One region of the Lactobacillus panisapium genome, then DNA from elsewhere that is predicted to be linked to it. Evidence: riboswitches for the same ligand, from Rfam matches in the RefSeq annotation. Region 1 holds a riboswitch; each other region holds the start of a gene.
What was found. Region 1 has a riboswitch for thiamine pyrophosphate ahead of thiM (hydroxyethylthiazole kinase). Riboswitches for the same ligand answer to the same signal wherever they lie in the genome.
Positions count from the first base shown of each region.

Region 2: linked by a shared signal. The riboswitch ahead of GYM71_RS00860 (ATP-binding cassette domain-containing protein) and the one ahead of thiM (hydroxyethylthiazole kinase) in region 1 are both predicted to bind thiamine pyrophosphate.
Region 3: linked by a shared signal. The riboswitch ahead of GYM71_RS02725 (ECF transporter S component) and the one ahead of thiM (hydroxyethylthiazole kinase) in region 1 are both predicted to bind thiamine pyrophosphate.

Region 1 covers NZ_CP048268.1:2,072,479-2,075,759, reverse strand. Annotated here, with positions in the region: gene thiD (bifunctional hydroxymethylpyrimidine kinase/phosphomethylpyrimidine kinase) at 1-793, opposite strand, end outside; gene thiM (hydroxyethylthiazole kinase) at 808-1,596, opposite strand; TPP riboswitch at 1,671-1,772, opposite strand; gene tenA (thiaminase II) at 1,900-2,562, shown strand; gene GYM71_RS09760 (alpha-L-fucosidase) at 2,687-3,281, opposite strand, start outside.
Region 2 covers NZ_CP048268.1:183,807-187,087, reverse strand. Annotated here, with positions in the region: gene htpX (zinc metalloprotease HtpX) at 1-741, shown strand, start outside; gene GYM71_RS00865 (AraC family transcriptional regulator) at 799-1,737, opposite strand; TPP riboswitch at 1,905-1,995, shown strand; gene GYM71_RS00860 (ATP-binding cassette domain-containing protein) at 2,045-3,281, shown strand, end outside.
Region 3 covers NZ_CP048268.1:543,410-546,690, forward strand. Annotated here, with positions in the region: gene GYM71_RS02720 (M42 family metallopeptidase) at 193-1,275, shown strand; TPP riboswitch at 1,346-1,437, shown strand; gene GYM71_RS02725 (ECF transporter S component) at 1,482-2,060, shown strand; gene GYM71_RS02730 (tyrosine-protein phosphatase) at 2,224-2,970, shown strand; gene GYM71_RS02735 (cupin domain-containing protein) at 3,013-3,281, shown strand, end outside.

The sequences.
Region 1 (3,281 bases):
AATGATTAAGTGGTCCATGACCGTGACCAACCTGAATCGTTTGTTCAATCGCCTTGGTGACATACTGTTTGCCGATTTTAATTGCTTCACTGAGAGTATGGCCCAGAGCTAATTGAGCAGTAATGGCGGCTGCAAGAGTATCACCAGTACCGTGAGTCCTGTTAGTGTGCGTCCGTGGACTGCTAACCCAAAAGTCGGTGCCATCTGCTAATAAAGCGTAATCGCGCACAACTTCAGCGTTAGAATGTCCGCCTTTAATAAGCACGTTTTCTACACCCATTTTTTGCAAGCTTCGTGCTAATTGGGGATATTCTTGTTCACTAGTAGCCTTAATTCCGGTAAGAGCTTCTGCTTCAGGCAAGTTAGGCGTAATGAGGTTAGCTAGCGGCAATAGCTCATTTTTAACGGTGGCAATAGCATCTTGGCTAAGAAGAGGCGCACCGCCTTTAGCCACCATAACTGGGTCGATGGTTACCGGACCAAAGTCATATTTTTGCAGATTAAGAGCTACTTGATGGACGTGCGCTGCATCTCCCAACATCCCCGTTTTACAAGCCTTAATCTTAAAGTCTGAGGCTAATGACGCAAATTGGGCATCGACCATTTCAAGTGGTAATAAAAACGAGTCTTGGACTCCGAGCGTATTTTGGGCAGTCACAGCTACAACCACCGCTGTCCCAAAAACATGTTGCATCTGAAAAGTTTTTAGATCCGCCATAATTCCGGCTCCACCACCGGAATCAGTCCCAGCAATGGTCAAAACTTGGGGAAATGAATTTAGTTCTTCTGTCATTATTGCTAACCTCCTTAATCAAATTTAGCAATAGCTGTAATCTCGGTTTCTTTGACTTTAGCTAAATAATCCATCAAATACATGCTAAATGTGCCAGGGCCTACTTCAGGATGATCATTAACGAGCAATTCTCCAGTAGCTGCAAAAACTAGGCAAGCTGTTTGCGCAGCTTCAAAAGAATTATCGCAGACGGCCGCAAAGGCGGCAACAATGCTTGAGAGCATGTCACCTGAACCAACGTGTGCCTGAAATAGCGGGGTACCATTGTAAACATGAGCGATATTTTGGCCATCGCTAATTGTGTCTGTTACGCCACTGGCAATAATTGTACAATGCAATTTTTGCGCGGTTTTACGCGTAATTTCGTCAAGATCGCCACTGCCTGAACCCGCATCAATACCTTTGGCATTCCAGGCAAAACCACCTAAAGCGGCAATTTCACCAGCGTTGCCACGAATGATTGTAGCTGGGAAAGCTTCTAGCAATTTTTGTGCGGTTTGCAGGCGGTAATTGACTGCGCCAACGGCAACGGGATCAAGGACAATCGGTTTCTGAGCTTGCGCGGCAAGTAGCCCCATTTCTTTCATTTGCATAATTTGCAATTTAGTCAAAGTCCCGAGGTTGATGGCAATGCTTGATGCCATCTGAACCATTTCTTCGACCTCAGCAATTTCCTTACTCATGATGGGCGAGGCACCCAGCGCATTTAAGCCGTTAGCGACATCTTGAACGGTCACAAAATTGGCGGCATTAAGGACAATTGGATTAGTTTCACGTAATTTAGCTAACAGATCTAGTTTCATAATCTCTCCTTTAAAAATCTCCTGCGCCGATTTTAGGTCAATAAAAAAGCTTTGACATATTTGTGTCAAAGCATAAGTGGATTTTGACACGTTCCTACGCAAGAATTAGCTTACAGGTTCAAAGGGTCTGGCTATTCGCCATCTCAGCCTTCAAAAAGGCACCCCTCGTGTTATCGGTTTCAATTATAGCGACTTTTGCTGGGCAAGACAATAACTAATTTAACCGAATTGCTGCAGTGACTCGACTAAGGTAAACTAACTACTAAAAAACACGCAACTATTAATTGGGCGAGGGAGATAATAATGACTGAATTTACAGCACAATTGCGTTATGCGGCAAAGGATTTGTGGGAAAAAAGCATGGAGCAGCCCTTTGTTAAAGAACTGCAAAGTGGCCAATTGCCATTGGCTACTTTTCGGTTTTACTTATTGCAAGACAGGTACTATTTAGCTGAATTTAGCAAAATTCACCGGCTAATGGCAAAGAAAACTACTAGTCAAGAAGTGCAACGATTCTTGCTGGCAGGTGCCCAAGATTTGCAAGAATGTGAAATAACGATGCAACAGCATTTTTTAGCGGAATTAAAAGTCACATCCAATGAAATTAAAGAAACTGACGCAGCACCAACGGCGTATGCCTATGTCAATCATCTGTTTAAAACGCTTGAAAAAGATGGTCTTGCACCTTGTGTCTGTGCCATTTTGCCTTGCTACTGGCTTTACCAGGAAATTGGTCAAGCATTGGCGCAAACGGGTTCACCGGTTGCACTTTACCAGAAATGGATTGAGACCTATGATAGCGACTGGTATGACGTCAATGTTAGTCGCATGTTAAAGTTGACCAATGACTTAGCTGCGCAAGCTTCAGAACGAGAGCGTGGGCAGATGCAGAAAGCCTTTGTGCGTAGCAGCTATTATGAATGCCGGTTTTGGCAAATGGCGTATGAGCAAGAGCAGTGGCAATAGTTTTCTGCCTTAAAGAATTTTTTTAATTAAAAAAGCCTAGCTTCACTACGAATAGCAAAGCTAAGCTTGGAGAGCGCATAATAATTAGTGCTTGATTTGAACGAAAAATATAGTAAGAGAGTTTTTAATAATAGATTTTGGCCACGCGCTCGACTAAATTAGTGCCATATTCAAAGCCATCAGCTGCAATTTTAAGTGTGTTAGCTGCTTGATCTTGTTTAAATGCTAATGGCTTTTGGTTGTCTAGCCAAGCGATATGGTCAATTTTTTGTTTTGCAAAATTAGTGAAAACTAATTCACGTGCCTGTTCGCCACCTAGAACGACGTTGCTGTTGCCAATATTTCCTAGGTCATCAACAAATAAGTAATTACCTTTAATAAAATCATGGTCATTAGAAATAGTGGAGTAGGTTGAATGCTCATAATTATTGGTATGGTAAATTGCTTCATGGTTGATAGCCATCCATTGACCAACTAGTTCGATTAGTGAACGACAGTGGATATTCAGTGAACCATCAAATTCTGGTCCAACATTAATTAATAGGTTAGCGCCGACCATGCGCGTCCGGCAAATTTGCTCAATTAACTGGTGCCCAGAAAGATAATTAAGGTCATTTTGGGCATTGCCCCAGTGTTTATTGAGTGTTAGCGAAGTTTCAGCGGCTAAATAGCGTTGGTTTTGAACATGCTTAATTGCAGTTGGATTACCACGCTCAAAT
Region 2 (3,281 bases), 300 kb from region 1:
TACATGTTAATTGTCTTGCCTAATCCCGCTAATATGGTTATGAGTCTAAATCATGCCCAAGAAATTCATGAACAAGACAACCCCGTTTTATGGCACGTTGTTCAAGATATGGCGCTAGTCGGCAAAGTACCAATGCCACGCGTTTTTATTATCAATGATCCTAGTCCTAATGCTTTTGCAACCGGACGGGATCCAAACCATTCTGCGGTTGCTGTCACCCAGGGCTTACTTGACATGATGAATCGCGAGGAACTTGAGGGCGTTTTAGGTCACGAAATCTCACATATTAGAAATTATGATATCTTGGTTTCCACTATTGCAGCCGTACTGGTTGGTGTCATTTCATATTTATCAGGTATTGCCAGTCGCTATATTTGGTGGATTGATGATGATCGCGACAGTGACAACGATAATGGCAATACTATTGTCGTTATTTTCAAAATCGTGGCGATCATTTTTGTACTTATTTTAGGACCTATTTGTGCCAGTCTTGCTCAAATGGCTTTATCACGCAACCGTGAATATTTAGCAGATGCTTCTTCAGTTGAGTTGACCCGTAATCCTCACGGTTTGATTTCTGCTTTGACAAAAATTGACGGTTCTGACCCCATGAAAGCTGCTGATCCAAGTAGTGCTGGCATGTATATCGAAGATCCGCTACGTAAACGACATGGTCTTACCCACTTATTCGACAGTCACCCGCCTACAAGTGACCGAATTAAACGTTTAGAAAAAATGTAACTTAAAAAGGAGCGCTCTGCAAAATAGTCCGCTCCTTTTTTGATAAAAATATTGCTCTTACTTTAAATTGATATTGGCTTGTCTAAACAGTTCCGCACGCATTTGTACCGGCGTTTCATGGTAATATTCATTAAACTTTTTGTAAAAGAATGATTTACCGTTATAACCGACCCGCGCGATGATTTCTTTAACCGAAATGTCAGGCCGAGCAAGCAAATTGCGTGCCTCCTGCATCCGGCGTTCATCAACATGTTCAACAAAGCTCTTACCAGTTTTTTGCTTAACTAAACTGGAAAAGTAATTCGGGTTGAGTCCAAAGTGTTCTGCTGTTTTATTTAAAGTAATATCAGTATAGTTTGCATCAATGTAACGCTCTAACGCCGTTTGCGCAAACTTATGTTGATTAGCTGGCGCTGTTTCCAGGTCTTGATTTCTAATTGCCGTAATCACAAGTATTCGCAATTCGGCTGCAATAATACTGCGCGTAAAAAGATTGTGGTTTAAATATTCATCAATAACTTTTTTCATTAACTGACTCGGGCGCGACATTTGTGAGCAGCGCAAACTTAATAGTCTCTTAGTCTTGAGAATCTGAACAAGCTGTTCGGCTACTTTTTGTTCACGTGAATTGAGCGTTGTTTTTTCTCCCAGAAAATCCGCGCAATTAACCTTTGAACTAAATTCTAATTTGACCAAAAGATCATTTTTCCCTTGTTTTTCGACCTCATAGCCACATTTTTCTTGCAAAAACAGCAAATTACCCGCTTTTAAAGTTAAGTTTTGTCCGTTAATTTTAGTTTTTGCCATGCCTTCAGCTTCGTACAAAATTGTGGGATTGCTGGTTTGGTACCGGTGAATGCCCGTATTATGATTTTCAAGGTAAACCCTAAACAGGTTAAAGGCCTTGTTTCCGGGCTTTAGCCGGACTTCATTCGTATCCGCATTAGTTGAATCCAATACACTTACCAAATATTGTTCTAGCTTAACTGCTGCCATGATGTCACCTTCTAATTAGTAATTTATTTTCATAATTTTATTATATAGCAAAAAGCGCCGCTATTTATATGTTTTTAACATCTGTGATAGAAGTTGAGCCTTAAGTGCTATTAACGGCGCCTAATTTGCCGCAACTAGACAAGAAAATTGCTTTTATGTATAATTGACCTGAAATATTGGGGTGCCATCTTGGCTGAGAATATACCCACTGAACCTGCTATGGATAATGCCAGCGAAGGGAAAAGCACTGAATTTTAACGTCGCCTGGCTTTTATGCCATAGCGACTTTTTTAGATTGGTTAAAAAATTGCTGAAAACTAAAAACCTTACTTTTTCATATGATGAAAAAAAGCCTATTTTGCAAGATGTTAATCTTAATATCCCGACGGGCAAATTTTCCTTATTAATCGGGCCAACAGGTTGCGGTAAATCGACGCTATTAAAAATTTTAGCTGGCCTTTATCCTAAATATGCTGGTAAAGTTAGTGGAACTGTCGATCTTAATGGGCTTAAGAGTGCAATGATGTTTCAAAATGCTGGCGAGCAATTCACAATGGCAACACCACGTGAAGAGATCATTTTTGCACTTGAAAACCTGAAAATCGACCGTGAGCACTACTCAAAACGATTGCAAAAAGCAACTTCTTTTACCCAGATCGACCAGCTGCTTGATCAAAAAATCAATACTATGTCTGGCGGTGAGCAGCAACGAGTAGCTCTTGCTGTTTTAATTGCAATGGATGTCGATCTTTTTCTGCTTGATGAGCCTTTTGCAAGTTGCGACCCTGCTGCCCGCCAATTTTTAATTAAAAAGTTGGCTCATCTTCGTGACTTAGGAAAAACAATTATTCTAAGCGACCATGTTCTAGCCGATTATGAGGGTATTTGTGACTGTTTGTTTAAATTTACCGGTCACCAGGTTACTGCCTTAAGCACTGCCGAAAAAAAGCAGCTTCTTCAGCAAAATGACCACCACGAGCATTATTCTTTTGCCCTACCAACTAATGAAACAAGCTGCTTTGAACTTACTAATACCTTAATTAAGCAGAACCGGTTACTGCTAAAACAGGAGCACTTAAAGATTGTGGCAGGCAAAGCCACCCTAATCACTGGCCCTAATGGTGTGGGGAAAACATCGCTTTTCAATGCGCTAACCAAGATGCTCACATACACTGGTAGTTTGACTTACCGCCAAAAAGAAATTCGCAACTTGCGCATGCGAAAATATTTGCGTCAAGTCGGGCAGATATTTCAAAGTGCAAGTGATCAATTTATTAACGTTTCCGTTGAAGATGAACTTAACCTCAGTAAAAAAATGCGCACTAGCAACTTTTATTCCGATCAAAAAATCGCGAAAGAGGTGAAAGACCTTGATCTTGACCAGACACTAGACCAAGTCGTCTACTCACTTTCGGGCGGTCAACAAAAGAAATTACAAATTTTATTAATGCTAATTGCTGATCAAGACGTTTTATTAATTGATGAGCCCTTAAGCGGCTTAGATCACGAATCGGCACAAAAAGTAATGGGTCTGTTGCGCGAAA
Region 3 (3,281 bases), 660 kb from region 1:
TAAAATCGATTATATCATTTTTAATATGAAAAAGTAGCTCGTTTTAAACTTTTTTAGCAGTTTTGTACCCAAATTACGGACAAAATTGTTAATTTTGCTAAAAGCAGTAGGATTATTTCAGAAATAGCTTAAATTACTGCTTTTTGCTACAATGAGACATAAGGTTTAATAAGCGAAAGGTCAATTACAACGATGGAAAAAGAACAAGAAATAAAAATGCTCAAAGCTTTTTCGGATGCTAATTCAACTTCCGGCTTTGAAGGTGAATTCGTTAAGCTTTTTACTGATACAGTAAAGGATATTGCTGATGTAAAAGTTGATGGGATGCTCAACGTTTACGCTGCTAAAAAAGAAAATCAGGCTGGTCGGCCAATCATTCAGCTTGATGCCCACTCTGATGCCGTGGGTTTTATAACTCAGGCAGTTAGACCAAACGGAATGATCAAGTTTGTTCCGCTTGGCGGCTGGGTTAAATATAATATTCCAGCTTTACGGGTAAAGATTAGAAACCGTGACGGTGAATATGTTCCTGGCGTAGTGGCAACTAAGCCACCGCACTTCATGACTGAAGAAGAACGAGACAATGTACCAGAAGTAGAAGATATGTCAGTTGATGTTGGTTCTAGTTCTCGTGAAGAAACAATTAATGACTATAAAATTGATACGGGTTGTCCCATTTTTGTTGACGTCAAGTGCGAATACAATGAAAAAACCGGTCTTTTCTTCGGTAAGGATTTTGATGACCGTTTCGGTGCAGCTGCAATGGCTGATGTTTTGGATAATCTCAACGGCGAAAAGACTGACTTTAACGTTGTAGCCGCACTTTCAAGTCAAGAAGAAGTCGGCTTACGGGGAGCGTACGTAACAGCTAGAAGTATTAAGCCAGACCTAGGGATTGTGCTTGAATCATGTCCAGCAGATGATACATTTACTCCAAAATGGCTTTCTCAAACAGGCTTAAAGCGTGGACCAATGCTGCGTGATATGGACACTTCATTTTTACCTAATCCAAAATTCCAACAATACGCATGTGAATTAGCGGATAAAAACAATATTCCATATACTCGTTCGGTTCGGACCGGTGGCGGACAAGATGGTGCAGCAATTTACTATGAAAATGGTGCGCCAACAATTGTTATCGGAATTCCAGTGCGTTACGAGCATTCGGCCTACTGCTTTAGCGCATATCAAGACTTTAAGGCCTCAGTTGACTTAACTTGTGCAATTATCCGTGATTTAACTAAAGAAAAGTTGGCTAGTTTTAGTCAATTTTAATTAAATTGCTAGTTAATTGAATAACTTAAAATGTCTGCTTGATATTGTGTTATAATAGGCAAAAAGATAAGAAAGTCACTAGGGGTGCCACATTTAGCTGAGAAATACCCTCCGAACCTGAACAGGACAATACCTGCGCTAGGGAAGTGTTATTAAGTATATTAGAGTACTCCTACTGACTTAGAATGTTAGTTAGGAGTATTTTTATGTTTACAAGATCATCAAAATGGAACGTTAAAGCAATTATCCTGATTGCTTTAATTGGAATTATTATGGGAGTAATCTACACTTATGGATTTAATTGGGCTTACAATTTAATTAAGTTATTACTGCTTCCGACCGGCTTTGCTCCGGTAACAGATACTGTTTTTTCTGGATTATGGCTAATGGCAGCTCCTTTAGCGATGTATTTCGTGCCAACGGTTGGTTCAGGAACAATTGGTGAAACATTGGCAGCAGTTGTCGAAATGGCAATTGGCGGCCAATGGGGCGCAGTAACAATTTTGTCTGGTGTGATTCAAGGTGCAACTAATGAAATTGGCTTTTTCCCGCAAAAAAGTCGGTATCAAGCATTTTCTTGGCAAAGCGTACTAACAGGGGCCTTTTTTGCCGGCCTTGGTAGTTTCATTCCAACGTATTTTTTGTACGGTTGGAGTAAGTATAGCATCCAACTGCAAGTTATCATGTTTATTACTTGTATACTCTCTGCGCTTGTCTTTGACGGCGTTTTGGTAAAATTGATTACTAACTTATTTGATCAGGCATTAAAGCCCAAAATTGCTTAAATTAAAATTAGCACCGCAAAATATTTTTTGCGGTTTTTTTATAAAAAAGACTAAGAAACACAAATTAGTTTGCGAAAATCATGGACGTAGAATTCAATAAAAATTATAATATTCCTTTATGAAAACCAAAAAGTTTTAATAAATAATAAGTTTAAGGAGAATTATGACTACAGAGATAACAAATTGGCGTTCATTAGGTGGCTATGTTAGTTCGGATGGAAGAAAGGTTAAAGAAGGGCTGCTTTTTCGTTGTGGTCAACTATTTGATTTAACCGATGAACAAAAAGATCGTGTTCAGAACTACTACAAAATAAAGCGACTGGTTGATTTTCGCGGTGATGAGGAGAGACAAGAATATCCAGACTATCTTTGGTCAGAATTAGATTATGAAATAATTGATGTGCTGAAAGATACTGGCACAAATCAGGCTAGTGTTGATGAAATCGTTTCGGCCAACAGCAATGTTGAACAGGACATGTTGAAAACCTATGAAGAATTAGCATTGGCAGAATCTGCTAAGCAAGGCTATCACGACTTTTTGCTAACGTTAATGACTGATCCAGTTCCAGTTGCCTTTCATTGTTTTGCCGGTAAGGATCGAACAGGGGTAGCTGCAGCCTTAATTTTAAAGAGCTTGGATGTTAGTGAGGAGCAGATTTTCACCGACTACTTAAAAACAATTTCTGCTCGTAAAAAAGCTAACGAAGAAATATTAGAATACTTAAAAGATAAGATGGATCCTAATAACCTCAATGATGTAGCAATTGCGTTAACTGTTGAACGCCAATACCTGGAAAGATACTTTTCAACCGTTAAAAAGCATTACGGTGATTTTGATCACTACTTTACTGACGGCTTGAAACTGCCACAAGATTTTAAAGAGCAAATGCAAAAGAATTACTTGGTTTAACTTAATGAAGTTGACTGATTGAGCGTGGAGAGAGCAAAAATTATGAACCGAGAAGATTATATTAAAAGTTTGAACCTTGAGCCTCACCAAGAAGGAGGTTGGTTCCGTCAAATATATACTAGTGATGAGCAGTTCTTTGCTCAAGATAGTCAAGCAGATAGATTTTACTACACTTCAATTTATTTCTTACTTGATGATCAGAGCTGTTCCCATTTTCACCGCTTAAACCATGATGAACTATGGTATTATCATGACGGCACGGCGATTACAATCCATTGTATTGCTCCAGATGGTCATTATTATGCAGTTAA